4 regions of the Nonomuraea sp. NPDC050783 genome follow, and region 1 is predicted to be linked to each of the others. Evidence: riboswitches for the same ligand, from Rfam matches in the RefSeq annotation. Region 1 holds a riboswitch; each other region holds the start of a gene.
The links. Region 1 has a riboswitch for cyclic di-AMP ahead of AB0H75_RS10400 (C40 family peptidase). Riboswitches for the same ligand answer to the same signal wherever they lie in the genome.
Positions count from the first base shown of each region.

Region 2: it holds a riboswitch for cyclic di-AMP, as region 1 does, so the genes downstream of both, AB0H75_RS16420 (NlpC/P60 family protein) here and AB0H75_RS10400 (C40 family peptidase) in region 1, are expected to answer to the same signal.
Region 3: it holds a riboswitch for cyclic di-AMP, as region 1 does, so the genes downstream of both, AB0H75_RS23345 (hypothetical protein) here and AB0H75_RS10400 (C40 family peptidase) in region 1, are expected to answer to the same signal.
Region 4: it holds a riboswitch for cyclic di-AMP, as region 1 does, so the genes downstream of both, AB0H75_RS17890 (CHAP domain-containing protein) here and AB0H75_RS10400 (C40 family peptidase) in region 1, are expected to answer to the same signal.

Region 1 covers NZ_JBFAHK010000003.1:489,161-496,779, forward strand. The annotation lists gene AB0H75_RS10385 (glycosyltransferase family 4 protein) at 1-21, opposite strand, end outside; gene AB0H75_RS10390 (M48 family metalloprotease) at 129-1,964, opposite strand; gene AB0H75_RS10395 (hypothetical protein) at 1,978-2,805, opposite strand; gene AB0H75_RS10400 (C40 family peptidase) at 2,929-3,264, opposite strand; gene AB0H75_RS10405 (hypothetical protein) at 3,275-3,439, shown strand; cyclic di-AMP (ydaO/yuaA leader) riboswitch at 3,557-3,714, opposite strand; gene AB0H75_RS10410 (class I SAM-dependent methyltransferase) at 4,002-4,709, opposite strand; gene AB0H75_RS10415 (LysR family transcriptional regulator) at 4,780-5,667, shown strand; gene AB0H75_RS10420 (ABC transporter ATP-binding protein) at 5,712-7,133, opposite strand; gene AB0H75_RS10425 (ABC transporter permease) at 7,120-7,619, opposite strand, start outside.
Region 2 covers NZ_JBFAHK010000005.1:387,958-395,576, forward strand. The annotation lists gene AB0H75_RS16395 (ATP-dependent Clp protease ATP-binding subunit) at 1-1,762, opposite strand, end outside; gene AB0H75_RS16400 (Lsr2 family protein) at 2,698-3,033, opposite strand; gene AB0H75_RS16405 (RDD family protein) at 3,544-4,032, opposite strand; gene AB0H75_RS16410 (RDD family protein) at 4,155-5,606, opposite strand; gene AB0H75_RS16415 (amino-acid N-acetyltransferase) at 5,692-6,261, opposite strand; cyclic di-AMP (ydaO/yuaA leader) riboswitch at 6,538-6,686, shown strand; gene AB0H75_RS16420 (NlpC/P60 family protein) at 6,692-7,619, shown strand, end outside.
Region 3 covers NZ_JBFAHK010000008.1:150,595-158,213, reverse strand. The annotation lists gene AB0H75_RS23355 (MDR family MFS transporter) at 1-292, shown strand, start outside; gene AB0H75_RS23350 (DUF5302 domain-containing protein) at 342-542, shown strand; cyclic di-AMP (ydaO/yuaA leader) riboswitch at 670-805, shown strand; gene AB0H75_RS23345 (hypothetical protein) at 1,028-1,975, shown strand; gene AB0H75_RS23340 (alpha/beta fold hydrolase) at 2,029-2,877, shown strand; gene AB0H75_RS23335 (winged helix-turn-helix transcriptional regulator) at 2,956-3,306, opposite strand; gene AB0H75_RS23330 (NAD(P)-dependent oxidoreductase) at 3,361-3,966, shown strand; gene AB0H75_RS23325 (DUF4032 domain-containing protein) at 4,005-5,237, opposite strand; gene AB0H75_RS23320 (DUF885 domain-containing protein) at 5,260-6,828, shown strand; gene AB0H75_RS23315 (DUF2188 domain-containing protein) at 6,829-7,071, opposite strand; gene AB0H75_RS23310 (class II aldolase/adducin family protein) at 7,153-7,619, opposite strand, start outside.
Region 4 covers NZ_JBFAHK010000006.1:82,388-90,006, reverse strand. The annotation lists gene AB0H75_RS17900 (aldo/keto reductase) at 1-761, shown strand, start outside; gene AB0H75_RS17895 (Gfo/Idh/MocA family protein) at 782-1,738, shown strand; cyclic di-AMP (ydaO/yuaA leader) riboswitch at 1,861-1,997, shown strand; gene AB0H75_RS17890 (CHAP domain-containing protein) at 2,010-2,720, shown strand; gene AB0H75_RS17885 (alpha/beta fold hydrolase) at 2,742-3,554, opposite strand; gene AB0H75_RS17880 (LysR family transcriptional regulator) at 3,613-4,485, shown strand; gene AB0H75_RS17875 (PadR family transcriptional regulator) at 4,545-5,129, opposite strand; gene AB0H75_RS17870 (class II aldolase/adducin family protein) at 5,259-5,903, shown strand; gene AB0H75_RS17865 (VOC family protein) at 5,900-6,799, shown strand; gene AB0H75_RS17860 (4-oxalocrotonate tautomerase family protein) at 6,801-7,007, shown strand; gene AB0H75_RS17855 (aldehyde dehydrogenase) at 7,009-7,619, shown strand, end outside.

The sequences.
Region 1 (7,619 bases):
GTCGTTGGTGACGACGACCACCCTGGCCGCCGCCCCCGTGTCGGTCTCCGCGCCTGCCGCCGCGCCGGTCGCGACACGGGGCACGGCACGGGTCACGGCACGGGTCACGGCACGGTTCACGGCACGGGTCACGGCACGGGGACGCCGTTCAGTCTCGCCCACGAGCGGGCCATGGCGATGCGCTCGGGACCGGAGGGATGAGAGGCATAGAGCACATATTCCACCGCATCCGGCGACAAGTCGGAAATATTTACCGCAGCCAGGTGTTTCTGCATGGCCACGAACGTCGCCGGATCCCTGGTCAGCTCCAGCGAGTGGAAGTCGGCCCTGGCCTCGATGCGCCGGCTGACCACGTTCTGGGCGGGGCCGAAGAGCAGGGAGCCCAGGCTCATCAGGCCCATGACCACCCCGACCGCGCGCGGGTCGGCGATCGAGGTGACGCCGGTGCGGCGGCGTACCGGGCCGAAGACCAGGAACAGCAGGACCGCCCCCAGCGCCGAGCCCAGCCCGCCGATGAGCGTGCCGTACAGGACGTCGTCGCGCTTGGCGTGGCCCAGCTCGTGCGCGACCACCAGCTCCACCTCCGGCTGGGGAGCCCGCAGCAGCGTGTCGAAGACGACGATGCGGCGGGTGGCCCCGAAGCCGGAGACGTAGGCGTTGAGCGCGGTCGTGCGGCGCGAGGCGTCGGCCACCAGCACGTCCTCGACCGGGACGCCGTCCCGCTCGGCCATGGCCAGCAGGTTCGTGCGCAGGGACCCCTCGCGCATGGGCGTGAAGTCGTTGAACATCGGCTCGAACACCACGGGGTAGACGAACGAGGCCGCCACCGTCAGCATGAACGCCCCCACCGCCGCCGGGATCCACCAGCGCCGGAGCCTGCGCGCCAGCGCCACCAGGACGACCAGCATCAGGGCGAGCAGGAACGTCTCCACCCCCGCGTTCTTGAGCCGGTCGCCGGTCCACGACGCCCAGCCCTGGGTGGACAGGCCGTACTCGCGCATGACCGTCTCGAACCACATGCCGAGAGGCCAGCGGATCGCCTCGGTGACCGCGACGACGACCACCACGCCCAGGATCACCCGCAGCCACCACGGGCCGCGCAGCCAGGCCGTCAGCCGGGCGCCGAGCGGGGTGGCGACCAGGAGGGCCGCGAGGAGGACCGACAGGGCCAGCGCGATGTAGCTCGGCAGGCTCGTCGCGGCGTCGAACGCCTGCGAGCGGGCGATCTCGGCGGCCCTGAAGTCGCGGGCCGGGTCGGGCGGGCCCGTGTCCAGCAGGTGCCAGGGGGTGCTGAACGCGACCACCGCCAGGATGACGGCGGCCAGCGCAGCCAGGGCGAGCGCGGCCTGGCGGCGCAGCCGGGCATCGCCGGGCAGGTGGCGCGGGCCGGCCTTCTCGTCGTACGCGGGACCGCCGCTGACCGCCCGGTCCCCGCTCCCGTCCGTCCGCCGCCCTTCTCCGGCGGCTCCCTCACCCGGCTCCCCGCTCTCAGCCCGCTCCCCGCCTTCAGCAGTTCGTTCTCCGCCCCCGGCCCGATCGCTGCCCACGGCCCGATTGTCGCCCTCGGCCCGGTCACCCTCGGCCGGGTCGCCCTGCTCGGCCCGGTCGCCGTCCTGGGTGGGTTGTGCGGTCCGGGCTCGGTCGCCGGTCACGGTGGGTTGCTCGGTCCCGGCCCTTTCGCCGGTCCCAGCGGGTTCCGCGCCGGAGGGCCCGTCCGTGCTGGAGGGCCGTTTCGCGTCGGCTGCGGGCAGCACGCCGGGTTGGAGGCGGTCGCCGGGGCGGAGGTGGTCGCCCGGTCGGGGGTCGCCGCCGAACCCGGGGGCGTCGCCGGGCCCTTGGTGGTCGTCGTCCTTCGTCGCGGCCATGGTTCCACCATGACCCTGTTCCAGGCCGTCCGCCCGGTCACCGCCGGCGGGCGTGCCCGCCTCGGGCGCGGAGTCGTCCGTCTCCTGCCGTTCGCTCATCTGCCTCCCCCTCCTACGCGAGCTGCTCTCGCATGTACGCGCGCCACCGTGCCGTCAGCGTGGCCGCGGAGAGCCCCAGCGAGGCGAGCGCCCGATGGACGCCGACCACCTGGGCCGCACGGTAGAGCCGTACCAGGGTCCCCTCACCGAGCCGGTCAGCGATGAATCGACACGCCAGCCAGGCCTCCTGGTACGCCCGCGCGAGCCGCGCCGGGTCCCGCCCGTCCGCCGCGAAAGCCGCAGGTCCGGGCAATTCGCTGGGCAGGCGTCCGGCTCGCACCTCATCGGCCAGCTCGGCGGCGGCGACCCGTACGGGCAGTCCCGAGTCGCGGTAGCCGACGTAGTCGGCGAACCCCTCGTAGAGCCAGACCGGCAGCCGGTCGGTGCCGGCGGCGACGTGGGTGAGCTCGTGGGCGAGCACGACGTCCCTGCCGGTGGGGTTGAGCCGGGCGAAGACCTCGGGGACGACGATCACCCGGTCGCCGTCGGCCAGGGCGGCCAGGCCGTCGATCGGGCCCGTACCGGCCAGCCGGGCCGCCTCGGCGGCGGAGCGCGGGACGACGATCAGCGGACGCACCGGCCCGCCGAGGACGTCGGCGACCCGGAGGGCGGCGGTGTCGGCCCGGCGCGCCAGCTCGCCGAGCGTGGCGGGCGGCGTCCCGTGCCCGACGACCACGGCCCGCGCTCCCCTGACGGTGACGGACTCCCCCGGCCAGAGGCCGCGCGCTCCGGGGACCGGCGAGGAGGGGCCGGTGAGAGGGGCGTCCGCGGCCGGGGCGAGGGCGGTGGCGAGGAGCAGGAGGGCGGTCACCGCACCCCGTCGGCTCACCTGCTCGGACACGATGCCCGATAGTAGTAGTCGCGCCGGGCGAAGACAGAGGCGAAGACAGAGGGGACGAAGACAAAGGGGACGAAGACGGGCGGCCCCGCCACGGTCCCTTCCGGGGCCGTGGCGGGGCCGCTGTCACGCGCCGGGACGGGCCGCGCCCACGAACGACGACCTGCGCCATCCGCTCAGCTTGTCGATGCGTACCCGCTCGCCCGTCCTGGGCGAGTGGATCATCTTGCCCTTGCCGACGTACATGCCGACGTGGCCGAGACCGCTGAAGAACATCAGGTCACCCGGCTTGAGCCTCTTCCAGGAGACCTTCGTCCTGATACGGGCGAACTGGCTGCTCGCCACGCGCGGGAGCCTCACCCCGGCCTTCTTCCAGGCGTACTGGACGAGTCCGGAGCAGTCGAACGAGCCGGGCCCGGTGCCGCCGTAGCGGTACGGGTCACCGATCTGCTTCTTGGCCACGGCGACGGCCTTGAAGGCCCTCGCTTTCTGCCGAGCGGCCCTGGCGGTCCTCGCCGACCTCACCTTGGCCTTCGCCGACCTGGCGGCGGTGCCGGCCCTGGCCACGGAGGTCGTGGTGGCGGTGGTGGTGGTGACGGTGGAGGCCGCGGCCGAGCCGCTCGTCGTCGCCGCCTGAGCCGCTGGGGCATGGAGGATCGTCCCTCCGGCCGTCACGGTCATCGTGAGCGCCGCGCCACTCAGGGCAAGGCGGGACAGACGGGGGTTCTGCGGGGAGGTAGACAGGATTTCTCCTTGGAGCTTCCACGAACGCCTACCGGGTTAGCTGACGGATTCGGGCCTGGAAGTAGCCCTACGGCGCGATACGCGCCGATTCACCCCTGATCCCGGGGACGGGATCGGTGGTTCCCCGGCTCCGTGCTCCTGGCTGCACGGATTCGGCAGGTCGCCGCCCGTTGAGGTTGTTCGCATGGGGACGTACGGGCGCGACCGGCGGATTGGTATCTGGCACACATCGGGGGGACCGATGGAGGTTCGCGGCGACATGGCGTGCCGTCGCGACGCCAGAAGTTACGCCGAAAGGTCACGGATCGGCAAAGGGAACGGCAGGTTGTAAAGATCAGAAAGGAAGTCCAGTCAGGATCGAAACCCCTGCTGGAACACCAGACGCTGTTACCCGAATGTGACCCTGCTCACAATTCGCGGCACAGCCCGGTGTAAGGTCCCATTCGTCACTTTTGTCACACCTTTCTCGCCTTCATCCGGAACCCCGTCGCCGCGAGGGCGCCGGCGGCGAGCCGGTCACGCTCGATGCGCCACAGCTCCTCGACGACCTTGGTGTGACCGTTCACGACCTTTCCGCCGATATATCGGGTTATGTACGGTTCACGGCGCAGGCTGACCACCTCGAACCGCTCGCCGAGCGCCGTCAGCATGTCCGCCGCCGGATGATGGTCGTGGTGCGCCGCGCGCCACCGCCCAGCCGGATCGCCACCCTCCCGCGGGAAGTCCGCCACGCCGGCGGCGGCCAGCAACGATCCGGCATCGTAGAACCAGGCGGCGGTGGCCGCGTCCGCCCAGTCCCACGCGAACTCGTCCACCAGCAACGTCCCGCCCGGTATCAGCAGGTCGTACGCGTGGTCGAGTGCCGCGCCGAGCGGGTGCATGTGGTGCAGCGAGAGCGACATGACGATCACTTCGTACGATCCGCCGTCGTAGAAGGGCGCGCCGTCGCGGACGGTCAGGTCGGCACGCAGGGCGGGCACCCCGGCCGCGCGGGCCGCCGCCACGGCCTCCGCCGCGCTGTCGATCGCGGTGACCTCGTGGCCGCGCCGGATGAGTGCCGCGGCCAGCTCGCCACGCCCGCAACCGGCGTCCAGGACGCGTTGCGGGCCCGGCGGCAGCTCCTCGTCGAGCCATGCCTGCTGGTGGTTGTCCAGGTTCTCCATGCGTCGAGCATGCGGGTTCGCTCCCATGCGCACCACTGCGGGTCTGGCATGGAACCCATAAGCTGGGCGCATGGTTGATCTGTGGTCGTTGCGGGTTCTGGTGGAGGTCGGCAGGCTCGGCTCGTTCTCGGCGGCGGCCGAGGAGCTGTCCATGACGCAGCCGGCCGTGTCCCGGCAGATCGCCACGCTGGAGCGGCGTGCGGGGGTGCGGCTGTTCGAGCGGCTGCCGCGCGGCGTCCGGGCGACCGACGCCGGACGGGCGGCGCTGGAGCAGGCCGGGGAGGTGCTGCGCGGGGTGCGGCTGTTCGAGACCCGGATGCGGGCCTTCGCGACGGCCGAGGCGGGACGGGTGCGGGTGTCGGCGTTCCCGAGCGCGGTGACGACGTACCTGCCGGAGCGCTTCCGCGCGTTCACCGCCAGGCATCCCGGGGTGGAGCTGTCGCTGACCGTGCGCTCCGGCGAGCACGACCCGTGCGAGGCCGTGCTGGAAGGCACCGCCGACCTCGCACTGCTCACCTCCTGGGACATGGCGGACACCCCGGGCGTCACCCTGACCCCGCTGCACGAGGACGAGCTCCTGGTCGCCCTGCCGGCCGCGCACCCGCTGGCGTCGGCGGGCGGGCGGGTGCGGCTGCGGGAGCTGGCCGGGGAGCCCTGGATCGACGGCACGCATCCCGACTGCCTCGGGCCGCTCGCCCCGCTGGCGGCGGCGCTGGGCGGGCCGCCGCGCATCAGCCACGTCTGCGACGACTGGAACGGCCGGCAAGGGCTGGTGGCGGCCGGGGTGGGGGTCATGCTCTATCCGTCGATCGCGGGATACGGCGCCGCGCGGTCCGACATCCGGCTCCTGCGCCCCGTGCCGGCCCTCCCCCGCCGCACCGTCCTCGCCGCCACCCTCCCCCCGACCGACCGCCCCCCGGCCGTCTCCACCTTCCTCACCACCCTGCGCTCCGCCTGACAGTGCTTTGCCGGCTCGTTGGGGCGGGCGCCGAAAGCAGTGCCTTACTGGTCAGGGGCCGGGAGGAGCACTCGGCGGGCGGGGCGGCCGAGCATTCGGGCGGGGCCGTGCTCGACCAGACGGCCGTCGTGGATGACCGCGACCCGGTCCGCGATCCGCGCGACCAAGGGGAGGTCGTGGCTGATGACGATCAGGGTCACGTCGAGGTCGGTGAGCAGGTCGAGTACCTCGGCCTGCGTGACGGGGTCGAGGCCGGAGGTGATCTCGTCGCAGACCAGTACGTCGGGGCGGGCGAGAAGGGCGCGTGCCAGGGCGGCGCGCTGGAGTTCGCCGCCGGAGAGCGCGTGGGGGCGTCGTCGGGCGGCGTCGCGGTTCAGGCCGAGCGCGGCGAGGGTCTCGGCGGCCTCTTCGCGGGCGGTGGGCGCGGGCAGGGCACGCAGGCGTACGGCGGTTCTGGCGACCTGGTCCACGACGGCGCGGTGGGGGTCGAACGAGGCCAGGGCGTTCTGGAAGACGTACTGGATGCGGGTCAGGTCGGTGCGGTCGCGCCGCTGAGGCAGGGGGCGGCCGGCCAGGCGGATGGCGCCGCCGGACCAAGGGCGCAGGCCGGCGACGCAGCGGGCGAGCGTCGTCTTTCCGCTGCCTGAGCGGCCGACGACCGCCAGGCGTTCGCCGCGGGTGACGTCAAGTGTCACCTCGCGCAGGATCCCGGCGCCGAGGTCTTCGATCTCCAGGAGAACATCCGGTTCCGCGCGGGGCTCCGGCTCGCGGGGTTGCGCGGTGACCAGGGCCTTGGCGTACTCGGTGCGCGGGGAGTCCAGGACCGCGGGCCCGAACTCGACGACGCGGCCGTCCTTGAGCACGACGACCTGGTCGGCCAGTTCTCGTACCAGTTCGAGGTCGTGGCTGAGCAGCACGACGGCGATGCCGAGCCCGGACAGTTCGGCGGCGACCTCGGCCCGGGTGACCGCGTCCTGGCCGGTGGTGGGTTCGTCGGCGACGATGACAGAAGGGTCGGCCAGCAGGGCGTGGGCCAGGACGAGTCGCTGTTGCTGCCCGCCGGACAACTGGTGCGGGAAACGGCGGAGGAAGTCCCGGTCGCCAGGAAGGCGCGCCTTGCGCAGGGCCTCGTGCACGGCGGTGCCGTGGCGCGCCGCGATCTGGCGGAGCACGGTCCCGATGCGCAACACCGGATTGAGCGCGGTCGCGGGGTGTTGCGGGATGAATCCGACGGTTCCGGGCGGCGGAGGCTGAACGCTGTCGATGTGGCGTCCGGCCACGGTGACGCGGCCGGTGACGCGGGCGCCGGGCGGGTACTCGCCGAGCAGGGCGAGCGCCGTGGTGGTCTTGCCACTGCCGGAGGCGCCGACCAGGGCCAGCGTGCTCGCGGCGGGCAGGGTGAAGCTGACTCCGTCCACCAGGGTCCGTCCGGGCACGGTGACCGTCAGATCGTCAACGTGGAGCATGACGGGCTCTCTTCAGTACGCGGTCCACCGTGAGGTTCAGCCCCACGGCGAGCATGACGATCATCAGGGAGGGGGCGAGTACGGCCCACGGGTTGAGGAAGAGCCCGCCCCGGTTGCGGTCGACCATCACCGCCCAGTCGTCCGCGTCCGGCGCCACTCCTACGCCGAGGAAACTCGCGGCGGCGATGAGGTAGAGCGAGCCGGTCAGCCTGCTGCCCGCGTCGGTGGCGAGCACGCGAGCCATGGACCGGGCGACGAACCCGACGTTGATCCGCCACCAGCCCTCGCCCTGCAACCGCATGGCCTCCACGGCCGGGCGGCTGCCGGCCTCCAGGGCGCAGGCGCGTACCAGGCGGGCGATGTCGGGCAGGTGGACCAGCATGACGGTCCAGACGAGCACGCCTTCGGGGGCCAGGGCCGCCACCACCAGGAGGAGCAGCAGGGAGGGCACCGCCATGAGCACGTCGAGCGGCCGCATCAGGGCCT
Region 2 (7,619 bases), on a different contig from region 1:
AGACGGTGTGCTTCTCCATGAACTCCGACATGTCCAGGCTGATCAGAGCGTCCTCGTCACCGAAGAGGAACTCCGCCAGAGCCTTGGACAGCTCGGTCTTACCGACGCCGGAGGGACCCGCGAAGATGAACGAGCCACCGGGACGGCGCGGGTCCTTCAGGCCGGCGCGGGTGCGCCGGATGGACCGCGACAGGCCCTTGATGGCGTCGTCCTGGCCGATGATCCGCTTGTGGAGCTCGTCCTCCATGCGGAGCAGGCGCTGCGACTCCTCCTCGGTCAGCTTGAAGACCGGGATGCCGGTGGCGGTCGCCAGGACCTCGGCGATGAGCTCCTGGGTGACCTCGGCCACGACGTCCATGTCGCCGGCCTTCCACTCCTTCTCCCGGCGCTCGCGCTTGAGCTGGAGCTGCTTCTCCTGGTCGCGGAGGGCAGCCGCCTTCTCGAAGTCCTGCGCGTCGATCGCGGACTCCTTGTCGCGGCGCACGTTGGCGATCTTCTCGTCGTACTCGCGCAGGTCCGGCGGAGCGGTCATCCGGCGGATGCGCATCCGCGAGCCGGCCTCGTCGATGAGGTCGATCGCCTTGTCGGGAAGGTAGCGGTCGCTGATGTAGCGGTCGGCGAGCTGGGCCGCGGCCACCAGCGCGTCGTCGGTGATGGACACGCGGTGGTGCGCCTCGTAGCGGTCGCGCAGACCCTTGAGGATCTCGATCGTGTGGCTGAGCGAGGGCTCGGCCACCTGGATCGGCTGGAAGCGGCGCTCCAGCGCGGCGTCCTTCTCGAGGTACTTGCGGTATTCGTCGAGCGTGGTCGCGCCGATCGTCTGCAGCTCGCCGCGGGCCAGCATCGGCTTGAGGATGCTGGCGGCGTCGATCGCGCCCTCCGCGGCGCCCGCACCCACGAGCGTGTGCAGCTCGTCGATGAACAGGATGATGTCGCCGCGCGTGCGGATCTCCTTGAGCACCTTCTTCAGGCGCTCCTCGAAGTCGCCGCGGTAGCGGGAGCCGGCGACCAGGGCGCCGAGGTCAAGCGTGTAGAGCTGCTTGTCCTTCAGCGTCTCGGGCACCTCGCCCCTGACGATCTTCTGCGACAGGCCCTCGACGACGGCGGTCTTGCCGACGCCGGGCTCGCCGATGAGAACGGGGTTGTTCTTGGTCCTCCGGGAGAGGACCTGCATGACCCGCTCGATCTCCTTCTCACGGCCGATGACCGGATCCAGCTTGCCCTCGCGGGCGGCCTGGGTCAGGTTGCGGCCGAACTGGTCGAGGACCAGGGACGTGGACGGGGCCGACTCCTGGGGGCCACCCGCGGCGGCCGGCTCCTTGCCCTGGTAACCGTGGAGCAGCTGGATGACCTGCTGCCGGACCCGGTTGAGATCAGCTCCAAGCTTGACCAGCACCTGGGCCGCCACACCCTCACCCTCGCGGATGAGCCCGAGCAGGATGTGCTCGGTGCCGATGTAGTTGTGGCCCAGCTGCAGAGCCTCACGGAGCGACAGCTCGAGGACCTTCTTGGCCCGCGGGGTGAAGGGAATGTGCCCCGACGGAGCCGACTGGCCCTGGCCGATGATCTCCTCGACCTGCTGGCGCACACCCTCAAGGCTGATGCCCAGGCTCTCCAGAGCCTTGGCGGCAACGCCCTCACCTTCGTGGATCAAGCCAAGAAGAATGTGCTCAGTGCCGATGTAGTTGTGGTTGAGCATCCTGGCCTCTTCTTGGGCCAAGACGACAACACGCCTCGCTCGGTCGGTGAACCTCTCGAACATCTCGTCGCTCCTCACAGAGCGGTCAGTCAGGCCGGTAAATCCGGTCCCGTCCTCCCGCATGCTAGCCCTGGCTCGGCGAACCGTGCCCATCGCCTCTGACACGCTCTATAGCAGAGACGTTCCCCGAGAGCAGGGCGTTCACCCTCCATCCAACTACTGTTAGGGGGTGACGTGTTCCCGATACGCCGCAAGCGAACGATGTTTAGGCCGCTACGGGGAGGCGACACTGAATTGCCGCCGCGACGCACCCAGATCAACACGGATCGGCCCCCGGACGCCCGGGCCGCCTGCCCGTCGAGGGGCCGCGCCCGCCGCATCGCCGGTGATGCCGCGTCCGTATCTCTGTTACGCAATCACTGTATGTCGTCCGGCAATGGAAGGCCAAGTGAGCGCGCTACGCCCTGAGCATGACCCGGTACCTACCGCTCCCCCGGTCAATCCCCATCCGGTCAGCAGGGTTACCGGACGGCGGCGGCGGCCCCCGCGCGAGTGGAGATCACGGATTAGGCCCCCTCGGCGAAGATTCACAGCTTTTACCCAGGAACGGGGGCGGGAGCCCGCATACCCCATTCAACGTACGTTCCCGCGTCCGGATCGCCGCAATCCCCGGCCGTCACGCCATCAATCCCCCGGCGCGTTACGGCATCGCCGCTCCGGCGTCCCCCGGGCACGCCTCAAGGAACGGGCCGCCCTCAGCATTCAGCATTCGGGCAGAACGGACATCACGCCTTCACATATGCGGGCGCCCGCCCGGTGAAACGGCACCGGGCACGGGGCCGTGACACGCGGCCAAAACGCCCGCATATGGACGAGTCAGCGGTTCGTCCGCCGCGGCGTTCCGGTATTTGGAACGCCGCCGTAAATGATCATGCGCTTATGGCGGCCGCCGGGGTCCAAGGCGAACGGCATAAGCGCATGGTCGTACGACGGCTCTTTCAGTGAGCCGCCTCGTACTTCTCGACGACGGTCGAGGCGATACGGCCACGCTCGCTGACCGGCAGACCGTGGGCCTTGGCCCACTGCCGGATCTCCGCGCTCTTCTCCCGGCTCATCGCACTTCTGCCGCTACGACCGCGACGACGTGCGGAGGTTGCGGCGCCCGCCCGGCGCGCGTGCTGCACGAAAGGCGAGAGCGCGTCCCTCAGCTTCTTGGCGTTAAGGTCGCTGAGGTCAATCTCATAGGAGGAGCCGTCAATAGCGAAGCTGACCGTCTCATTGGCCTCGCCCCCATCGAGGTCATCGATGAGAATCTCCTGGATCTGCTTGGCCATCTACGCAATCCTTTCGCGGGCATTGTTTCATTCGCCTGCCCAAACATATACCCGGAAAGGCGCTGAGACAATTCAGCCACTGCGGGATTCGCTGACTGGCCGATCAGTTCTGCTTCTCGGCCGGCTCCTGAGGCTTAGGGTGCCGCCCGGGGCCCTCGTACCGGACCAACTTCACCACGCCAAAGATGAAGGCTCCGGCCACCACGGCCGGGGGGATGAGCGCTGACAATACGTCCGTTAGGGCTTCCATTCGTCCTCGCCTCCACGGCAGACAGGGTTTGGGGGGCGCTATATGCGCCCGGGGTCGCCGCCTTGAGATCGTGACCCCTGTGCAGCGTACGGCGACAACCGCCCGCATCCGACCATAGCGGCACACACATGCCCTGCGCGTCGCAGGGGCGCCGACATCCGGCAACCCGGACGCCCCATAGCCTAATGCCAGTCTCTCCAGACTCCTTACCGGATCAAGCGAAAACTTTGCGAAAAGGCGTCGGCGCAGGTGCGGAAGGCTCAGCGAAGATCTTTTACCACACGCGTTCCGGCCAGCCGGTCGTGCGGACCACGCTCCAGCGGCTTGTCCATCAGGATGAGCAGACCCACCCCGAACAGCAACATTCCGGCGAGGAGATTGACCACCGGAATGCCCACCAGCATGAGCGGCCCCGGATAGACCAGGGCCCGTTTCAGGGCCGCGCCGGACGCCGGACGGCCGGGGGCCAGGCGAATCCGCATGATCACCTTGCCGAACGTGCGGCCGCCCCGGGAATGGGCCCACCAGTCGTAGCCCGCATAAGCCGCCCCGGCGACCAGCCAGGCGCCCACACCGGGCAACCGGCCGTCGAAGACCTGCAACATCCCGACAGTTCGGAAGATGCCCCACAGGGCGATGAACAGAATGTAATAGAAGACCCCGAAGACGAGCGCTTCAATCAGCCGGGCGGCGAGCCGTTCCCACCATTCCGCCGGCAGCGTGTCCGCGCGCGGCACCGTACCGGCCATAACCTCCACCTCGCGTCGTCGGCGGCCCCGGCGGGGCGTGCAGGTCCTCCCATTCTGGTACGGCCCCGCGGGCAAAACATAGGGGCCGGCGGGAAGCCGGCCCCTATGGTGACGTCCGCGGACTACTTGATCTTGACGACCACCGTCCGCGCGAACTTGTCGGCGAACGTCTGCTGCAACGGCTTGTCCCAGAGCTGGGAGGCGCCGTTGACGGCGACGCCGGCCCACGCGAGCAGCGCGGGGATCAGCGGGATCGGGACGGCGTTGAGCACCCACCAGCCCCACGTGCCGACGGCGCGCTTGAGCGCGGCGTCGGTCGGCAGGCCCTTGGGCGGCATCGCCTGGCCGACGGGGACGACCTTGATGCCCATCACCATCTTGCCGACGGTCTGGCCGTTCGCCTTCAGCAGGAAGAAGTCGTAGGCCACCCAGAGGAGGGTCACCACGACCGACGACAGGATGCCGACCACGATCGACGAGGCGAACCCGGAGCTGCTGCCGTCGAGCGAGCTGTAGGTGGCCACGAAGAGGAGGCCGAAGATCAGGCCGACGACGATGTTGAGGATGAACAGGATGACGCCGTCGATCAGCCTGGCCACCAGGCGCTGCCACCACTCGGCGAGCGGGGCGGGGGCGCCGGGCGGCTGGACGCCGACCGGCTGGCCGTAGCCGGGCTGCTGGCCGTACTGCTGCTGGCCGTAGCCCGGCTGCCCGTAGCCCTGCTGCTGACCGTAGCCCGGCTGCTGGCCATAGCCCTGCTGCTGGCCGTAGTCCGGCTGGGCCTGCTGGCCGTAGCCGTACGCCTGGCCGTACTGCTGGTCGCCGTACTGGCCGGGGCCGGAGGAAGGCTGCTGGCCGTAGCCCGGCTGGGACTGCGGCTGCTGGCCGTACTGCTGCTGGCCGTAGTCGGGCTGCGACTGCGGCTGCTGCCCGTAACCGGGCTGCTGGCCGTAGTCCGGTTGCGACTGCGGCTGCTGGGCGTAGCCCTGCTGGCCGTAACCGGGCTGCTGGCCGTAGTCGGGCTGGGACTGTGGCTGCTGGCCGTAACCCGGCTGGGCGCCGTACTGGCCCGAGGAGGGCTGCTGACCGTAGCCCGGCTGGGACTGCGGCTGCTGGCCGTACTGCTGCTGCCCGTAGTCCGGCTGCGACTGCGGCTGCTGCCCGTACTGGGGCTGCTGGCCGTAGCCCTGCTGCTGGCCGTACTGCTGCTGCCCGTAGTCCGGCTGGGACTGCGGCTGCTGCCCGTAGCCGGGCTGCTGGCCGTAGCCCGGTTGGGACTGCGGCTGCTGGCCGTACTGCTGCTGGCCGTAGTCCGGCTGCGACTGCGGCTGCTGGCCGTACTGGGGCTGCTGGCCGTAGCCCTGCTGCCCGTACTGCGGCTGCTGGCCGTAGCCCTGCTGCTGGTTGTAGGGGGGTTGACCGAATGCGTCGTCCGCGCGGTAGCCGACCACGGTGGCGTCGGGGTCCGGCTCGCCGGGGTGGCGGCCGGGGTTCTGCTGCCCGTAGTGGGGATTGCCGGGCGCGGAGTTCTCGCCGGATTCGTCTTGTGGATACGGCGGCTGTCCGGTGCTCACCGTGTCACCTCGCTTCGAGTGCGCATGTGGCACATGTCAGGGCACATGCCTGTGCTGCCCAACGTATCGACATAGGTATCAACAATCACCTTTCCGTCTGGTCAAGGCCTGCGTCACCCGATGTCAGATGGAGCAGCATGCGGGTGTTGCCCAGGGTGTTCGGCTTGACGTGCTCCAGGTCGAGGAACTCCGCCACACCCTCGTCGTACGAGGCCAGCAACTCGGCGTAGACCTCAGGGGAGACGGGTGTTCCCTGGATGGGGCGGAAACCGTGCCTGGCGAAGAAGTCGACCTCAAAAGTCAGACAGAATACACGTCGCAGACCAAGATCCTTCGCCTGCTGTATGAGTGCCTCGACGATCCGGTGGCCGATGCCCATGCCGCGGTGTTCCGGATCGACGGCGACCGTACGGACCTCGGCGAGGTCCTCCCACAGGACGTGGAGGGCACCGCAGCCGGCGACCCGCCCGCCGAGCTCGGCCACCCAGAACTCCTGTACGTCCTCGTACAGCGTCACCGTGGTCTTCTCCAGGAGCCGGGGACCCGCGCCCGCGTAGGTGTCGACCAGGCGCCTGATCCCGCGGACGTCGGGCGTGCGGGCACGCCGGACCACCACCGCGGTCTCGGGCACTGTCAGTTCGGCCACCTGCTCCATGGCTCTCCAGAGTACAGATGTCATTACGGCTCGGACTTATCTCCCTCTGCCCGCGCCGTTCCACGCCACGCCCCGGTCACCTGCGGACAGGCCCGGCATCGACGTCCGTCCGGCAGAACCAACGGCAAAGAGGACATAAAGTCTCTTCTGTACGCTTGATCACGAGATCACCTTGTGACCCTTCAGTTGTGAAACCTCAACAGATCAAGCAGTTCTGGTTGAGCAGGAACCGGGAGTGCATTAGTGTCCAGCGACGATGTTCCCCGCGTGTCGTACGTGAGGAACACGCCCAATTCCCGCAAGGGAAGCCGGGGAACCGCCGATGGCGCCCGCCGCACGCCATCACGGGGTGAATCCGAGTCTTCGGTAGGGCTGCTCCGGCCCGAACCCGTCAGCTAACCCGGTAGGCGTCGAGGAAAGGAGCTGGTTGGTGAAGCGCACGCGTACGCGTGGGAACAAGAGGTCGGCGGGCACCGGTGCCCGCCCCGCGGAACGGCTCCGGCGGCCGTTCCGGCTCGGAGTGATGGCCACCGTGGTCGCCGCGCTCCTGGTCGCCGTCCCCACAGCCCCGGCGTCCGCGGATCCCAAGCCGTCGCTCAAGGAGCTGTCCGACAAGGTCGAGAAGCTGCACGTCGAGATCGAGACGCTGACGGAGCAGTACAACGGCCAGCGGGAGAAGTACAAGACCGCCAAGAAGGCCGCAGAGGCCGCGCAGAAGACGCTGGCCGACAGCCAGGCCGATCTGGCCGCCAAGCGCGCCAAGGCCGTCATGCTCGCCCAGAACGCCTACATCACCGGCGGGCTCAACCGCACCCTCGCCTTCACCCAGGCCAAGGATCCCGAGGCGTTCCTCGACCGCGCCGCCACCACGCAGGCGCTGGAGGCCCAGCAGGGCGAGGAGGTCAACCAGCTCCTCAAGGCCATGGACGCGGCCACCCGCGCCGAGGCCGGCGCCAAGACCCGCATCGAGGAGCTGCGCCGGATCGTCGCCGACCTCGAAGCCAAGCGCGAAAAGATCACCAAGCTGGTGGCCAGGACGGAGAGCAGCCTCTACCGGCGCGCGCTCGGCGAGGCCGGGCAGCCCGGCACCCGCGCGGTCCGCGTCAACCTGCCGATCCCGGGCAGCGGCAAGGCCGCCGAGGCCGTCAGGTGGGCGCTCACGCAGCAGCTCAAGCCGTACGTGTGGGGCGCCGCGGGCCCGAGCTCCTACGACTGCTCCGGCCTGGTCATGGCCGCCTTCCAGCGGGTCGGCATCTCGCTGCCGCACTACACCGGCGACCAGTGGACCGCGGGCCGGCACGTCTCCAGGGAGGAGCTGCGCCCGGGTGACCTGGTCTTCTTCTACAGCGATCTGCACC
Region 3 (7,619 bases), on a different contig from region 1:
GGTACCGCCCGCCTACATCGGCACGGCCTCGGCCAACCTCACCTTCTTCCGCCAGATCGGCGGCTCGGTGGCGCTGGCCGTCGGCGGCACCCTCTACACCTCGACGCTGGCCGAGCAGGCGCCGCTGCACGGCCTGCCCGCCGCGCACGCCGCCGCCTCGGCCGCGGTCATCCCGTCGCTGGGCGTGGCGGGCGCGCTGGTCGCCCTCGTGGCGCTGATCGCCATGCCCGGCAGGCGGCTGGAGGTGCCGGCCGTTCAGCAGAGCAAGGTTGAGGCCAGTTTCGCGTCGTAAGGAGCATCGTGCGAAGCTGTGAGGGTCCCCAACATCATGGAGGTCCTCAATGGCGGAGTCATCGGAGCCGGAAGTCAGCGAAACACCCGAGGACGAGATGAAGCGCAAGTTCCGCGAGGCGCTGGAGCGCAAGCGCAACCAGCATGCGGGCGGGGGCGCGGGCGGTAAGGGCGGCGACCCGTCGAAGATCCACGGGACGCACGGTCCGGCCGCGAACAAGCGATCCTTCAGGCGCAAGAGCGGCGGCTGAGATCCGGACGACGCAGGGGGCGCGGATATTCCGCGCCCCCTCTTTCTTTGCCTAGGGGATAGGTAGATCTTTTGTCCTATTCATGACGATTCGTTTGCGTTCGTCCGTTATGGGTGGTTAAGTGTGGGCCATTGACCAGCCGAATCCCGCACCAGCCGGGAACCGGGGACCCACCTTGTTGGGGTGAATCCGGCACTGCGCCGGTAGGGCAGCTCCTCGTCCGAACCCGTCAGCTAACCCGGTAGGCGTGATGGAGAGGAACACCCACATGTCTCACCGCGTCACACCTCCAGACGCCGGCTCCCACCGGGCCGCCATCTCCGCCGTCGGCGTCGTGCCGGCCGCTCGCTGAGCAGCCTGTCAACCAGGCTTTTCCCGCGCTTCGCGCAGCCCCCTGTGTCAGGTGTCCTCCCTGGCTGCGCCCTTCTCCCCTGAAGTTCCGCTGAAGCGCGTCCCTGTCCCCTCACGAAGGACCTCACTGCTCCATGTCTGCTCGCTCCGGCCTGCGTTCCTTCGCCTTGCTCACGGCCTGTTCGCTCGGCGCGCTCACCGCCTGCTCCCTCGGCGCCGCCGCCCACGCCGACACCGACGAGAAGATCCTGCTCAAGGGCTCGACCACGGCCTCCTACTTCTGGGACGACGCCTCCGGCCGGGCCGGTGACACGGGACTGCCGGCCAGCGGCAAGCCCATGCAGAAGGGCCTGGCCGCCAGCCCGAGCTGGCCCCTCATGACCGAGGGCTACGTGCTCTACAAGGGCAAGAAGGCGCCGTTCTTCGTCGGCGACCGCGGCCCCGGCGTCCCCTCCAGCCGCGGCGTCATGCTGGATCTGGACGCCAAGACCTTCGCCGAGCTGACCGGCGGCACGTTCAACTCCAGCACGCTCGGCGTGGACGGCGTCGGCGGTCAGGGCCACATCAAGGTCCAGTACGTCATCACCAAGTGGGGCCCCGGCGTCGGCAAGAAGAACTACCCGGTCGCCTTCTCCACCGGCGCCTGGGCGGTACGCGACAACGACCCGGCCGAGCCCCCGAAGGTCCTGGCCGAGGCGAGCGAGCCGGCACAGCGGCCCGCGGCCGCCACGAAGCCCGAGCGGCCCGCCGAGGAGCCCGCCACGGAAGCCGAGAAGCCGGCCACCGGGTCCGCCACGGGGTCCGCCACCGGGTCCGCCGAGCGGCCCGCCGCCGAGGCCGAGCGGACCGCCGAGGCGGCCGCGGGCTCCGGCAGGGCCGTCGCCCCCGCCCCTGCCTCCGCCCCCGCCTCCGCCCCCGCCGGGCAGGAGGAGTCCACCGGGCGCCCGGTCGAGGCCGCCTCCGTGGGTCAGGCCGAGGAGAACGGCGGCGTGGGCCGCACCCTGCTGTCGGGCGTGCTCGCCCTGGCCGGCGGGGGCCTGGTGCTGGGCATCGACCGCCTCAGACGGCTGGCCAAGCGCTGACGCGGCCTGCGGCGGAGCTTTACGTCACCGCACCAGAATGACATTCTAGTGCGGTGACCACGCACGTAACCGCCAACGGCATCGACATCGCCTACGAGAGCTTCGGCTCGCCGGAAGGCCGGCCGCTGCTCCTCATCATGGGCCTCGGCGCCCAGCTCATCCACTGGGACGAGGAGTTCTGCGAGCTCCTGGCCGAGCAGGGGCACCACGTCGTCCGGTTCGACAACCGCGACGCCGGCCTGTCCACCCACCTCGACCAGGCGGGCCTGCCCGCGCACGGGGCGGCGCCGCCGTACCTGCTGGACGACATGGCCGACGACACCGCCGGCCTCATGGACGCCCTCGGCTGGCCGCGGGCCCACGTGGTGGGCGCCTCGATGGGCGGGATGATCGCCCAGGCCCTGGCCATCCGCCATCCGGCGCGCGTGCTGACCCTGACCTCCATCATGTCCACCCCGAGCCCCGAGATCGCCCCGCCGACCGCCGAGGCGGCCGCGATCCTCATGGCCAGGCCGGCCGCGGACCGCGAGGGCGTGCTGGCGCAGGCGGTGCGGACCTGGTCCGTCATCGGCTCGCCCGGCTACGAGCTGGACCGCGAGCGCGTCACCACGCTCGCCGGGCTGGCCTACGACCGCTGCTTCGACCCCGCGGGCACCGGCCGCCAGCTCGCCGCCATCATGGCCTCGGGCAGCCGCGTCGAGGCACTCGGCCGGGTGAGCGTGCCCGCGCTGGTCCTGCACGGCGAGGCCGACCAGCTCGTCCCCGTGGCCGGCGGCCGGGCCACGGCCGCGGCCATTCCCGGCGCCCGGCTGGTGACGTACCCCGGCATGGGACACGACCTGCCGCGCGCGCTCTGGCCCGAGATCGTCGGCGAGATCACCAAGCTCACGAGCGGCGCCTGAGCCCGGGCGCGCGGCGGCCCGCGCCCCGGACCGGGCGCGGGCCACGGCATGCCCGGGCAGGGCGGACAAGGGTGCGAGTCACGAAAAACTCTCGCGGCAGCGGAGGATCTCCGCCACATTCCGTTCAGCCCACTCGGCCACCACCGACAGCGGCCCGTGCAGCGAGTGCCCCAGCTCGGTCAGCGTGTACTCCACGCGCGGCGGCACCTCGGCGAACACCTTCCGCGTCACCAGCCCGTCCTGCTCCATCGCCCGCAGGGTCTGGGTGAGCACCTTCGGCGTGACGCCCCCGATGCGCGTGCGGAGCTGCGTGAAGCGCATCGGCCCGCCCCGGAGGCTGAGCAGCACCAGTGTCGACCACTTGTCACCGATCCTGTCCAGGACCACTCGTGTGGGGCAATCAGGGTCGAAGACATCACCGGTATCCATAAGGTACTTATAGCACGATGAAGTAACCAGTATCCGATGGATACTCTTGGCGGCATGAAGATCCTCGTCTTTGGCGCGACCGGCATGATCGGCCGGCGCGTCGTAGCAGAGCTCACCGACCGCGGGCACGAGGTGACCGGCGTCAGCCGCTCGGGCGGCCCGGTCAAGGGCGACGTCCGCGACACCGCCACCCTGGCCAAGGGGCACGACGCCGTGGTCTCGGCCATCGCCCCGCCCCGCGACGGCACCGAGCCGGAAGGCCCGTTCATGGAGGCCAGCCGCGCTCTCGTCGAGGGCGCGCGCGAGGCCGGCGTGCGCCGCCTGATCGTCGTCGGCGGCGCCGGCAGCCTCAAGGTGGCCCCGGGCGTGGACCTGGTCGACACGCCCGAGTTCCCGGACGTCTACAAGAAGGAGGCCCTGGCCGGCCGCTCGGTCCTCGGCTTCTTCCGGCAGGTGGACGACCTCGACTGGACCTACATCTCGCCGGCCGCCGAGATCGCGCCCGGCGAGCGCACCGGCGTCTACCGCATCGGACAGGAGGACCTGCTCGCCGACTCCCAGGGCCGCAGCTTCATCTCGGCCGAGGACTACGCCGTGGCCGTCGCCGACGAGCTGGAGCGCGGCACCCATCCGCGCACGCGGATCACCGTCGCCTACTGATCCGTCGCCTACTGATCCGTCGCCTACTGATCCGTCGCCTACTGATCCGCCGCCTGCGGATCGGCGTCCGGGGGCTCGTCCGGGAGGAGCGCCTTCTCGTCGGGCTTGTGCACGAGCACGTTGTCCACGTACGACTTCACGGCCGTGGCCAGGCCCACGTCGGCGCCCGCCTGCTCGGACAGGTACCAGCGGTGGTCGAGTATCTCGTGGAAGAGCTGCGCGGGCTCCAGCTTCCCGCGCAGCTCCGCCGGGATCGCGTCCACCGTCGGGGTGAACACCTCGGCCAGCCACCGGTGCGCCACGATGGCCTCGTCCTCGTGCCGCAGGCCCTTGGCCACCCGGAAGCCGTCGAGGTCGTTGAGCAGCCGCCGGGCCTGGTTCTCCTCGACGTCGAGCCCGGTCAGGCGGAGCAGCCGGCGCTGGTGGTGGCCGGCGTCGACGACCTTCGGCCGCACGATGAGCCGGCCGGTGCCGACCTTGCGCCGCACCATCATCTCGGCCACGTCGAAGCCGAGCAGGTTGAGCCGGCGGATGCGCTGCTCCACGCGGTGCCAGTCCACCTCCTCGATGATCTCGCTGTCGTTGAGCTCGGCCCACAGGCGGTGGTAGCGGGCGACGATGTCCTCGGCGGTCTCCATCGGATCGACGGACGGGTGCAGCAGCCCGCCGGCCTCCAGGTCCAGCATCTCGCCGAAGATGTTGGTGTGGGCCACGTCGATGTCGGTCAGCCGCTGGCCCTCGCTGATCATCGGGTGCATCTCGCCGGTCTCGGCGTCCACCAGGTAGGCCGCGAACGCCCCCGCGTCCCGGCGGAACAACGTGTTGGACAGCGAGCAGTCGCCCCAGTAGAAGCCGTTGAGGTGCAGCCGCACCAGCAGCACGGCCAGGGCGTCCAGCAGGCGGGTGAGCGTGTCGGGGCGCAGCGTGCCCGACATGACCGCGCGGTAGGGCAGCGAGAACTGCAGGTGCCGGGTGATCAGCGCGGCGTCCAGGCCCTCCTCGCGGCCGGTGACGTACGCGACCGGCTCCACCGAGGGCGCGTCGAGCCGGGCCAGGTCCCACAGGAGCTGGTATTCGCGGCGGGCGTAACGCTCGCTGATCTCCTTGATCGCGTACACCTTGCCGGAGAGGCGGGCGAAGCGCACTACGTGCCGCGAGATGCCGCGTGGAAGATCGACCAGATGGTGCTGCGGCCAGTCTTGCAGGGGGACGTCCCAGGGGAGGCGGAGCAGGTCGGGGTCACCGAGCGCGCCAGTGATCTGCAGGGGCATTTGCTCAGGATATGGTGCATCGGTGGACGAGTTTCTCCAGTGGTATTTTTCCGACCGTCCCGTGCTCGCCAGCCTCCTGGGAGCCGACGGCTACGACCACACCCTCGGCGACCTGACCGCCGCCGGCTGGGCCGCCCGCGAGCGCGAGGAGGCCCGCTGGCTCGACCGGCTCGCGGCACTCCCGGCCACCTCCCTCGACGACGAGATCGACAGGGACCTCGTCGTGTCGCAGCTCAGAGGGTCGATCGCGCTCGCGGCCTGGCCCGAGTGGCGCCGCGACCCGGCCGCCTACCTGTCGCCGGTCTTCGGCGCGATGTACACCCCGTTCCAGCGCCGGCTCAAGCCGGAGCCCGAGCTGGTGGCCGCCGCGCTCGACAAGCTCGCCGAGGTGCCCGGCGTGCTCGCCGCCTGCCGCGCCAACCTCGACCCCGACCTCGCGGCGCCGCTGCTCGTCCAGCGCGGCCTCGGGCAGGCCCGCACCGGCCGCAACTTCCTCACCAGGACGATCCCCGGCATGGTCGAGGACGAGGGGCTGCGCGCCCGGCTGGCCGAGGCCGCCGAGCCCGCCGCCCGCGCCTTCGACGAGCTGGTGACCTTCCTGGAGGGCTTCCAGTGCGGCGGCACCTGGCGCATGGGGGAGAAGCTGTACTCCACCCTCCTGCGCGAGCGCGAGCTGCTCGGCTACGGAGCCGCCGAGCTGCACGAGAAGGGCAAGGCCGCCTGGGCCGAGCTGGACGCCAGGATGCGCGAGGTCTCCGTCCGGGTCAACGGCGGCCAGGACTGGCGGGCGGCCATGGAGTCCCTGATGGACGACCACCCGCCGACCCTGGCCGACATGCGCGCCGAGTACGAGGCCGAGACGCTGCGCGCCCGCGACTTCGTCAAGGAGCGCGACCTGGTCACCTTCGCCGACGGCGAGGAGTGTCACGTCCTGCCGTCGGCCGAGTACACCCGGCCGGTCCTGTCCGTCGCCCACTACCTGGCGCCGCCGCCGCTCAGCAGCTCGCGCACCGGCGTGTTCTTCGTGCCGTACACGCCGGACGGCTTCACCGAGGAGCAGGTGCGCCAGCGGCTGCGGACGAACTCGCGGGCCCAGATGCCCTCCATCGCCGTCCACGAGGCATACCCGGGCCACCACTGGCACCTGTCGTACATGGCGGGCAACCCGCGCACGGTCCGCAAGGTCTTCAGGACCGCGTACTTCACCGAGGGCTGGGCCCTGTACGTCGAGAAGCTCCTGCACGAGCAGGGCTACTTCGACACCCCGGCCACCGAGCTGGCCCACCTGGACTGCCGGATCTTCCGCGCCGCCCGCATCGTCGTGGACACCGCGCTGCACTGCGAGGACATGTCGATCGAGGAGGCCGAGACGTTCATGGCCACCAAGGCGTCGCTGTCGCCCGGCACCGCGCAGGGTGAGGTCAACCGCTACTGCGCCTGGCCCACCCAGGCACCCTCCTACCTGACGGGGGCCATCGAGATCGACCGTATCCGGCAGTCGTTCCAGGGGCCGCTCAAGGACTTCCACGACCGCGTCGCCGGCTCCGGCGGCCTGCCCCTCGGCCTGGCCGAGAAGGCGGCGCTGGGCTAGCTAGCCCTTCGGGGGCGTGGGGTCGTTGCCGGGGGAGATGGTGCGCTGGTCGCGGACCTTCCCGTCGGTGCCGTGGATGCGCAGCTCGCCGCCGCCGTCGCGGTGCAGCAGCTCGCGCGCCCGCTCCACCGCCTCGGCCTGGGTGCCCGCCGTGTGCAGGGCCCGGTCGGAGCCGGGCTTGGTGACCGCCCAGGTGCCGTCGGGGCGCTGGACGACGTCTCGGGAGTTGGCCTGTCCGGCCATGATCGTTCCTTTCTCGCGACTGGCTTGGGGAGATCGGCATCTACCCGGAGATCGGCCCGGCAGTCGCGGGAAAAGGGCGCCTCAGGCGCGGCGGGGGAACGACGGGGGGTTGAGCGCGCGCTCGACCACGGCCGCGAGCTGCTCCTCCGTCAGGACGGCCGGCCGGCCGACGCTCAGCCCCCTGACGTAGACCTCGCACAGCCACTCCAGCAGCCGGGTGGCCTCGAACGCCTGCTCCAGGCTCGCCCCGATGGTCACCCCGCCGTGGTTGGCCAGCAGGGCGGCCTGCTTGCCCGCCAGCGCGGCCCGCACGTTCGCGGCCAGCTCGGGGGTGCCGTATGTGGCGTACTCGGCGACCTTGACCACCCCGCCCAGCAGCAGCGCGTTGTAGTGCACCGGCGGCAGCTCGGTCATCGTGGTGGCCACCACCGTGCCGAACACCGAGTGCGTGTGGACCACGGCCCGCGCGTCCGTGCTCGCGTAGATGGCCAGGTGCATGGGCGTCTCGCTGGAGGGCTGCAGGTCGCCCTCGACGAGGTGGCCCTCGA
Region 4 (7,619 bases), on a different contig from region 1:
GGCAGATTCCCGACGACGAGGCCGAGCAGGCCGTACGGATCGCGCTGGAGACCGGCTACCGGCACATCGACACCGCCGCCGCGTACGGCAACGAGGAGGGCGTGGGCCGCGCCGTGCGCGGCAGCGGGCTGCCGCGCGAGAAGGTGTTCGTGACCACCAAGCTGTGGAACGGCGACCACGGCCGCGCCGAGCAGGCGTTCGAGGAGAGCCTGTCCCGGCTCGGCCTCGACTACGTCGACCTCTTCCTCATCCACTGGCCGGTCCCGCGGCAGGACAAGTACGTGCAGGCGTGGAAGGCCCTGGAGAAGATCTACCGGGACGGCCGCGCCAGGGCGATCGGCGTGTCCAACTTCACCGTCCGGACCCTCACCCGGCTGACGGAGGAGACCGGCATCACCCCGGCGCTCAACCAGATCGAGCTCCACCCCTACCTGCAGCAGCGCGAGATGCGGGAGTTCCACGAGGCCAACGGCATCCTCACCGAGGCGTGGAGCCCGCTCGGGCAGGGCAAGGGCCTGCTGGGCGACCCGGCGCTGCGGGTGCTGTCGGAGAAGTACGGCAGGACGCCCGCCCAGATCGTGCTGCGCTGGCACCTGCAGCTCGGCAACGTCGTCATCCCCAAGTCCGCCACGCCGGCGCGGATCAAGGAGAACATCGACGTGTTCGACTTCATCCTCGACACCGAGGACATGGCCGCCATCGGGGCCCTCAACCAGGGCAAGCGCCTCGGACCCGACCCCGACACCTTCAACGCCGCCTGACCCGTCTACGATCTCGCCCTGTGCGAGATTTCACGTGGGGCATAGCGGCGACCGGCGGCATCGCGCGGACCGTGGGGGCGGCCATCGCGGCCGAGCCCGGCATGCGGGTGGCCGCCGTCGGCTCCCGCGACCTCGGGCGGGCCCAGGCCCTGGCCGCGACGCTGGGCGCGGAGTCGGCGTACGGCTCCTACGAGCAGCTGTGCGCCGACCCGGCCGTGGACGCGGTCTACGTCGCCACGCCCCACGCCCAGCACCTGCCGGTGGCCGCGGCCGCGATCGCGCACGGCAAGGCCGTGTTGTGCGAGAAGCCGCTCGCCGCCACCGTGGAGGACGCCGCGACGATGGTGCGCCTGGCGCGCGAGGCGGGCGTCTTCCTCATGGAGGCGATGTGGATGCGGTTCAACCCGCTCATCCGCAGGCTCGCCGCCGACGAGCGGTTCGGCGAGATCCGCTCGGTGCAGGCGTCGTTCGGCTTCTCGCTGCCCTACGACCCGGCGCACCGGCTGTGGGCGCCCGAGCTGGGCGGCGGCGCCCTGCTCGACCTCGGCATCTACCCGTTCGGGCTGGCCCAGCTCCTGCTCGGCCGGCCCGCCGAGCTGCGGGTGACCGGCTCCCTGGCGCCCAGTGGGGTGGACGCGGAGGCGGCCGGGGTGCTCGTGTATCCCGGGGGCGGGCACGCCCTGGTGGCGGCCTCGCTGCTGGCGCACTACCCCAACGACGCCCACGTGGTGGGCACCGGGCTGCGGGCGCACCTCCCGGCGCCGTTCTGGGCGCCGGAGCGGATCGTGCTGACCGGGCCGCCCGGCACGGAGGCGGAGGAGCACGTGCTCGACCCGGCCGACAACGGTTACGCCGGCGAGCTGCGCGAGGTCCGCGCGGCGGTGGCCGAGGGCAGGACCGAATCGGCGATCATGCCTCTTGACGAATCCCTTGCCATGATGGGGCTTCTGGCCGACGCGCGGCGGCAACTCGGCTAGCTGGACTTTTAGGGATTTGTAATCCCCTTGCCACATGTATTACCTTGTGGGGCATCTCAGGGCATACGTCCGGTTTGTCCGACTATGTCTGACCATCGCGAGTGACATCGCATCACAGGATCGTCCTGTGACCGCTGAATCCGCCCGTGCGCGGAACCGGGGACCCACGTCCTTGGGGTGAATCGGCATAGACATGCCGTAGGGCAGCTTCCACGCCCGAACCCGTCAGCTAACCCGGTAAGCGGCATGGAAGCAAGGAGTAAGCCCCTCGATGGCCAAGCACCGCATCACCGCTGCCCGAAAGATGAGCATCGCCCGCGCCGCGCTCGGCGCGACCGTCATCGCCGGCGCCTTCGGCGCGCACGCCTCCGCGAACGCCGACAGCGCCCCCGCTCCCGAGCAGCAGATCACCGGGCAGGCCCCAGCCGCCGACCACGCCGCCGACCACGCCGCGCCCCGGTCCCGCACGAACGACGAGACCCGCATCAGCGTCACCGCCGACCAGGTCCTGGCCCTGGCCCGCTCCCAGGTCGGCACCAGCGAGAACGACGCCGGCGGCGGCACCCCGTACCAGCAGTGGTACGCCGCCTCCCGGCGGGCCGCCGAGACCATCGCCCGCGACGGCGGCAGGCCCGCCGACTACCTCAACGCCCCCTGGTGCGCCATGTTCGTCTCCTGGGTCGGCGAGAAGACCGGCGCCCGCCCGCAGGTCGGCTGGGACGCCTACACCGTCACCTACGCCAAGTGGTTCGAGGCCAACGACCGCTTCGGGACCCTCGCCAAGCCCGGCGCCGTGGTGTTCTTCTCCTGGAGCGGCAGCAAGGACCTCGACGACATCAACCACGTCGGGTTCGTCGTCAAGGACAACAGGGACGGCACGATCTCCACGATCGAGGGCAACACCGGCAACGGCAAGGTGGAGGAGCGCGTCCGGCCGAAGTCGCAGGTCGTCGGCTACGGCTACCCGGAGTACGCCTCCTGAGCCTGGCTCCGGCCCGCCCCCTCAGGCGAAGAAGCGGGCCAGGGCCGCGGTGACCGCGGCCGGGTCGTTCTCCATCGGGATGTGCCCGGCGCGCGGGACGCGGACCAGCTCGGTCTCCGGCATCTCGGCGGCGAAGCGCTCGGCGTACCGCACCTCCTGGAAGGTGTCGTCCTCGCCCCACACCAGCAGCTTCGGCGTCCGGTCGGCCCGCAGGGCGGGCACCAGGTCGAGCGTGTAGCGGCTGTCGGCGGCGCCCGCCAGCGCCATCCAGGAGCGGCGGACCCGGGCCTCCCGCCAGGGGCTCAGGTAGTCGGCCAGCTCTTCCTCCGACGCCGGGCGGGCCAGCGCCGTGGTGACCGCCGCGCGGCGGGCCGCCAGCAGCTCCTCGGCCGTCACCGCGGCCACCGCCGCGGGGTCGCGGAAGCGGGCCACGCCCGGCACCGGCCAGGAGTCGTAGGTCACCGAGTTGACCAGCGCCAGCCGCCGCACCTTCGCCGTCCCGGCGGCCAGCAGGTGCTGCGCCACGGCGCCGCCGATGTCGTGGCCGGCTACGTCCAGCGGCCCGGCCGCGCCCAGCGCCGCGGCGAAGCGGGCCGCCCACTCCGCCAGCCGGGGCACCGCCGCCGTCTCCAGGGTCAGCTCCCCCTCGGAGCGGCCCAGCCCCGGCAGGTCCACCGCGACCGGCCGCAGCCCGGCCGCGGCCAGGCCGTCCAGCACGGGCCGCCAGACCCGGCTCCAGTACGTCCCGTGCAGCAGCAGCACCAGCGGCCCCTCGCCCGCCGTGAGGTAGCTCGCCCGCAACCCGTCGATCTCGATCGTCATCCGTTCAGCCATGCCATAACCATCGTGTTCTGGACGGTGGCCGGTCAAATACCAGTTAGGGTATGGCGGTATGACTCTGGCGCAGCTCCGGGCACTGATCGCGGTCGCCGAGCACGGCGGGTTCACCGCCGCCGCCGAGCACACCGGCATGTCCCAGCCCGCCGTCAGCCGCGCCGTCGCCGCCCTGGAGCGCGAGCTCGGCGCGGCCCTGCTCGTCCGCCACCGCGACGGCGTCGCGCTCACCGAGGCCGGCCGGCGCGCCGTCGAGCGCGCCCGCGAGGCGCTGCGCCACTTCGACCTCGTCCGCGCCGACGTGGCCGCCGCCGCCGGCGCGATCACCGGCGAGCTGCGCCTGGCCAGCCTGCCCACCGCCACCGGCACCCTCATCGCCCGCCTGCTGCGGGCCCTCACCGACCGCCACCCGCACATCCGCGTGCGGCTGCTGGAGGGCGTGGACGACGACATCCGCGAGTGGCTGCGGCGCGGCGGCGTCGAGGTGGGCGTCGTCACGCTGCCCGCCCCCGGGCTGGAGACCGTGCCGCTCAGCACGCACGACATGGTGGCCGCGCTGCCCGCCGGGCACCCGCTGGCCGCGCGGCCGGTGGTGCCCGTGGCCGCGCTGGCCGGGCACCCGTTCATCCTCACCACCGCGGGCTGCCGGCCGCTCATCACGGGCGCGGCGCGGGAGGCGGGCGCCGCGCTGGACATCGCCTTCGAGGCCAGCGGGGCAGGCGCGATCCTGGAGATGGTCTCCGCCGGGCTCGGCGTCAGCATCGTGCCCACGCTGGGCCTGCCCGCCGACCTCGGCACGGTGGTGACCCGGCCGCTGGAGCCCCGGACCACCCGGACGCTGGCGCTGGCGGTGACCTCGCGCGCCGCCTGCTCCCCCGCCGCCCGCGCCTTCCTCGACCAGGCCGCCGCCGTCGTCACCCCCGCCGCTTGAGCCCCAGCGAGGCCCGCGGGGATCGCGGCCGGTGACCGGCGGGAGCGGGCCCCTGGCGGCTACCGGCCCGGGTCCTGTTCCAGCAGGCGCAGGCTCTCGCGGGCCCACTCGGCGCGGGCCCGCGCGACGGCGATCTGGCCCGCGAACACGTGCGCCTTCAGCGCGGCGATGCGGTCGTGCTCGGCCGGCGGGCGGTTCTTCAGCCGCTCCCTGAGCAGGTCGGTGTCCTTGGCCAGCAGCGCCTCCCGGTGCGCCCGCCACTCGGCGGCGAGCTGCTCCTGCTCGGCGATGAACGCCTTGAGCACCGACGCCGCCCGGTCCGGCTCGATCATGTCGAAGAACAGGGCCTGCAGGAAGAACGCGTCGCGCGCCGGGGGCGGGGGGTGGGCGGTGCCGAGCCAGGTCCGCAGCTCCTCCAGCCCGCGCTCGGTGATCGAGTAGACGGTCCGCCTCAGCCTGGTGCCCCGGATCTCCTTCTGGCCCTCGATGAGCCCGGCCTCCTCCATCTGGCGCAGGGTCGGGTAGATCTGGCTCTGCGGCGCCGACCACACCCAGCGCGGGGCGGCCTCGAAGAAGCGGGTCAGCTCGTACCCGTTCATGGGGCGCGCCTCCAGGACGCCGAGCAGCGCGTGCTGAAGCGACATGCCCACCAGCATAGGGAGGCGCTGACTCGTTCCCCTGGAACATGTATGGAGATACAGGTATTGTCCTCCCTGTCGTACGCGGGCGATCTTCCGCGTGGGCGGACGAGCGACCGGGGAGGTGCTGCGGCGGTGCGCACGGAGCTGGCCCGGGCGGGGCGGGCGCTGGCGGCGGCGAGGCTGGTGACCGCGTTCGGGCACGTCTCCGCCCGGATCGCGGACGGGCGCCTGCTGATGACGCCGCCGGTCCCCCTCGGCACCCTGACCGAGGACTCCCCGTACGCCGTGCTCGACCTCGACGCCGGCGACCTGCCCGGAGGCGCGCCCCGCGAGGCGTGGATCCACGTCGAGATCGCCCGCGCCCGGCCCGGCGCCGGCGCGATCTGCCGGGCGCAGCCGCCCACCGCCACCGCCCTGGCCTCGGCCGGGGTGCCGATCCGGCCGCTGCACGGGCAGGGCGCCTTCCTCGGGCCGGAGGTCCCCGTGCTCGACGACGCGGTGCTCGTCCGCGACCGGGCGCGCGGGCGGGCGCTGGCCGACCGGCTCGGCGGGGCCCCCGCCCTCGTGCTGCGCGGCAACGGCGCGGTCACCACCGGCGCGAGCGTCGGCGAGGCCGTCGCCCTCATGTGGGTGCTGGAGGCCAGCGCCCGCATGAACGCCACCGCCACCGCCGCCGGCACCCCCGTCCCCCTGAGCCCCGCCGAGCAGGAGGCGTGGCGGGCCGCAGGCCCCGAGCTGCTCCCCCGCATCTGGTCCCACCTCCAGGAGTCCTCATGATCGAGTTGACGGACATCGCCTACGTCCGCTCCGGCGCCGCCGACCTCGACACCGCCGTGAGCTTCGCGGTGGACGTCGTCGGCATGGAGCTGACCGCCCGCGAGGACGACGTCGCCTACCTGCGCGCCGACCACCGCCACCACTGCCTCGCCCTGGTCGGGGGCGAGTCCGGCGTCATCAGCTCCGGCTTCGCCGTCCGCGACGAGGACGCGCTGGCCGCCGCCGAGACCGAGCTGGAGAAGGCGGGCGTCGCCGTCGCGCGGGGCGGCGCCGAGGAGGCCCGCTCGCGCCGGGTCCGCGACTTCCTGTCCTTCGACGACCCGTTCGGCAACCGGATCGACCTGGTGATCGACCAGGTGACGCTCACCGCGCCGGTCCGGCACGGGCGCGAGGCCGGCATCACCGAGTTCGGCCACCTGTGCCTGGACGCGCCGGACGTGCGCGAGGCGTACCGCTTCTGGTCGGGCCTGTTCAACGCCCGCGTCTCCGACTGGATCGGCGACTGGGCCTGCCTCATGCGCATCGACCAGGTCCACCACAAGCTGGCCGTCTTCCAGGGCAGCAGGCCCGGCCTGTGCCACATCAACTTCCAGGTGGACTCGCTCGACGACGTCATGCGCAACTGGCACTTCCTGGAGGCCAACGGCGTCGAGATCGAGATGGGCCCCGGCCGGCACCCGCAGTCCACGGCCGTCTTCGTCTACTTCAAGGGCCCCGAGGGCATCACCTACGAGTACTCATGGGGCGTGCGCCTCATCACCGACGAGGACGCCTGGCGCCCCCGCTACTTCGACCCCGCCGAGCCGGGCTCGATCGACATGTGGCAGGGCCCGACCCGCCGCGTCCACACCCAGCCCCAGATCCGCCGCCCCCTGCCGTCGAGGAACGAGGACTGACATGCCGCTGGTCGAGGTGACCCTGTCCGCCGGGCGCGAGCCGGCCGCCATCCGGGCGCTCATCCACGAGCTGCACGCCGCCGTCGAGCGCTCCATCGGCTCGCCGGCCCAGAGCATCCGGGTGATCGTCCGCGAGGTGCCGCGTACCCACTGGGCGGCCGGCGACCGGACGCTCGCCGAGCGCGACGCGATCGGCGAGGGCGGGTGACATGGAGTTCTTCGGGCACGTGATCGACGGCGCGGAGGTCGCCTCCGCGAGCGGCGAGACGTTCGCCGACGTCGATCCCTACACGCGCGAGCCGTGGGCCGAGGTCGCGCTCGGCGGCCCGGCCGAGGTGGAGCGGGCCGTGGCGGCGGCCCGGCGGGCCTTCGACGAGGGGCCGTGGCCGCGCATGGGACGCGCCGAGCGCGGCCGGCTGCTGCACCGCCTGGCCGACCTCGTCCTCGCCGACGCCGAACGGCTCGGCCTGGCCGACACCCGCGACATGGGCAAGCCGATCTCCCAGAGCCGCGGCAACGACGTGCCGCGGGCCGCCGACAACCTCCGCTTCTTCGCCGACCACGCCCGCCTGTCCACCGCCGAGACCCTGCCGATGGACTCGGGCCACCACGCCTACACCCGCTACGAGCCGGCCGGCGTCACCGCCGCCGTCGCGCCGTGGAACTTCCCGCTCATGCTGGAGACCTGGAAGATCGCGCCCGCGCTCGCCTGGGGCAACACCGTCGTGCTCAAGCCCGCCGAGGACTCCCCCGCCTCGGCCACCCTCCTGGCGCGGCTCGCGCTGGAGGCGGGCCTGCCGCCCGGCGTGCTCAACGTCGT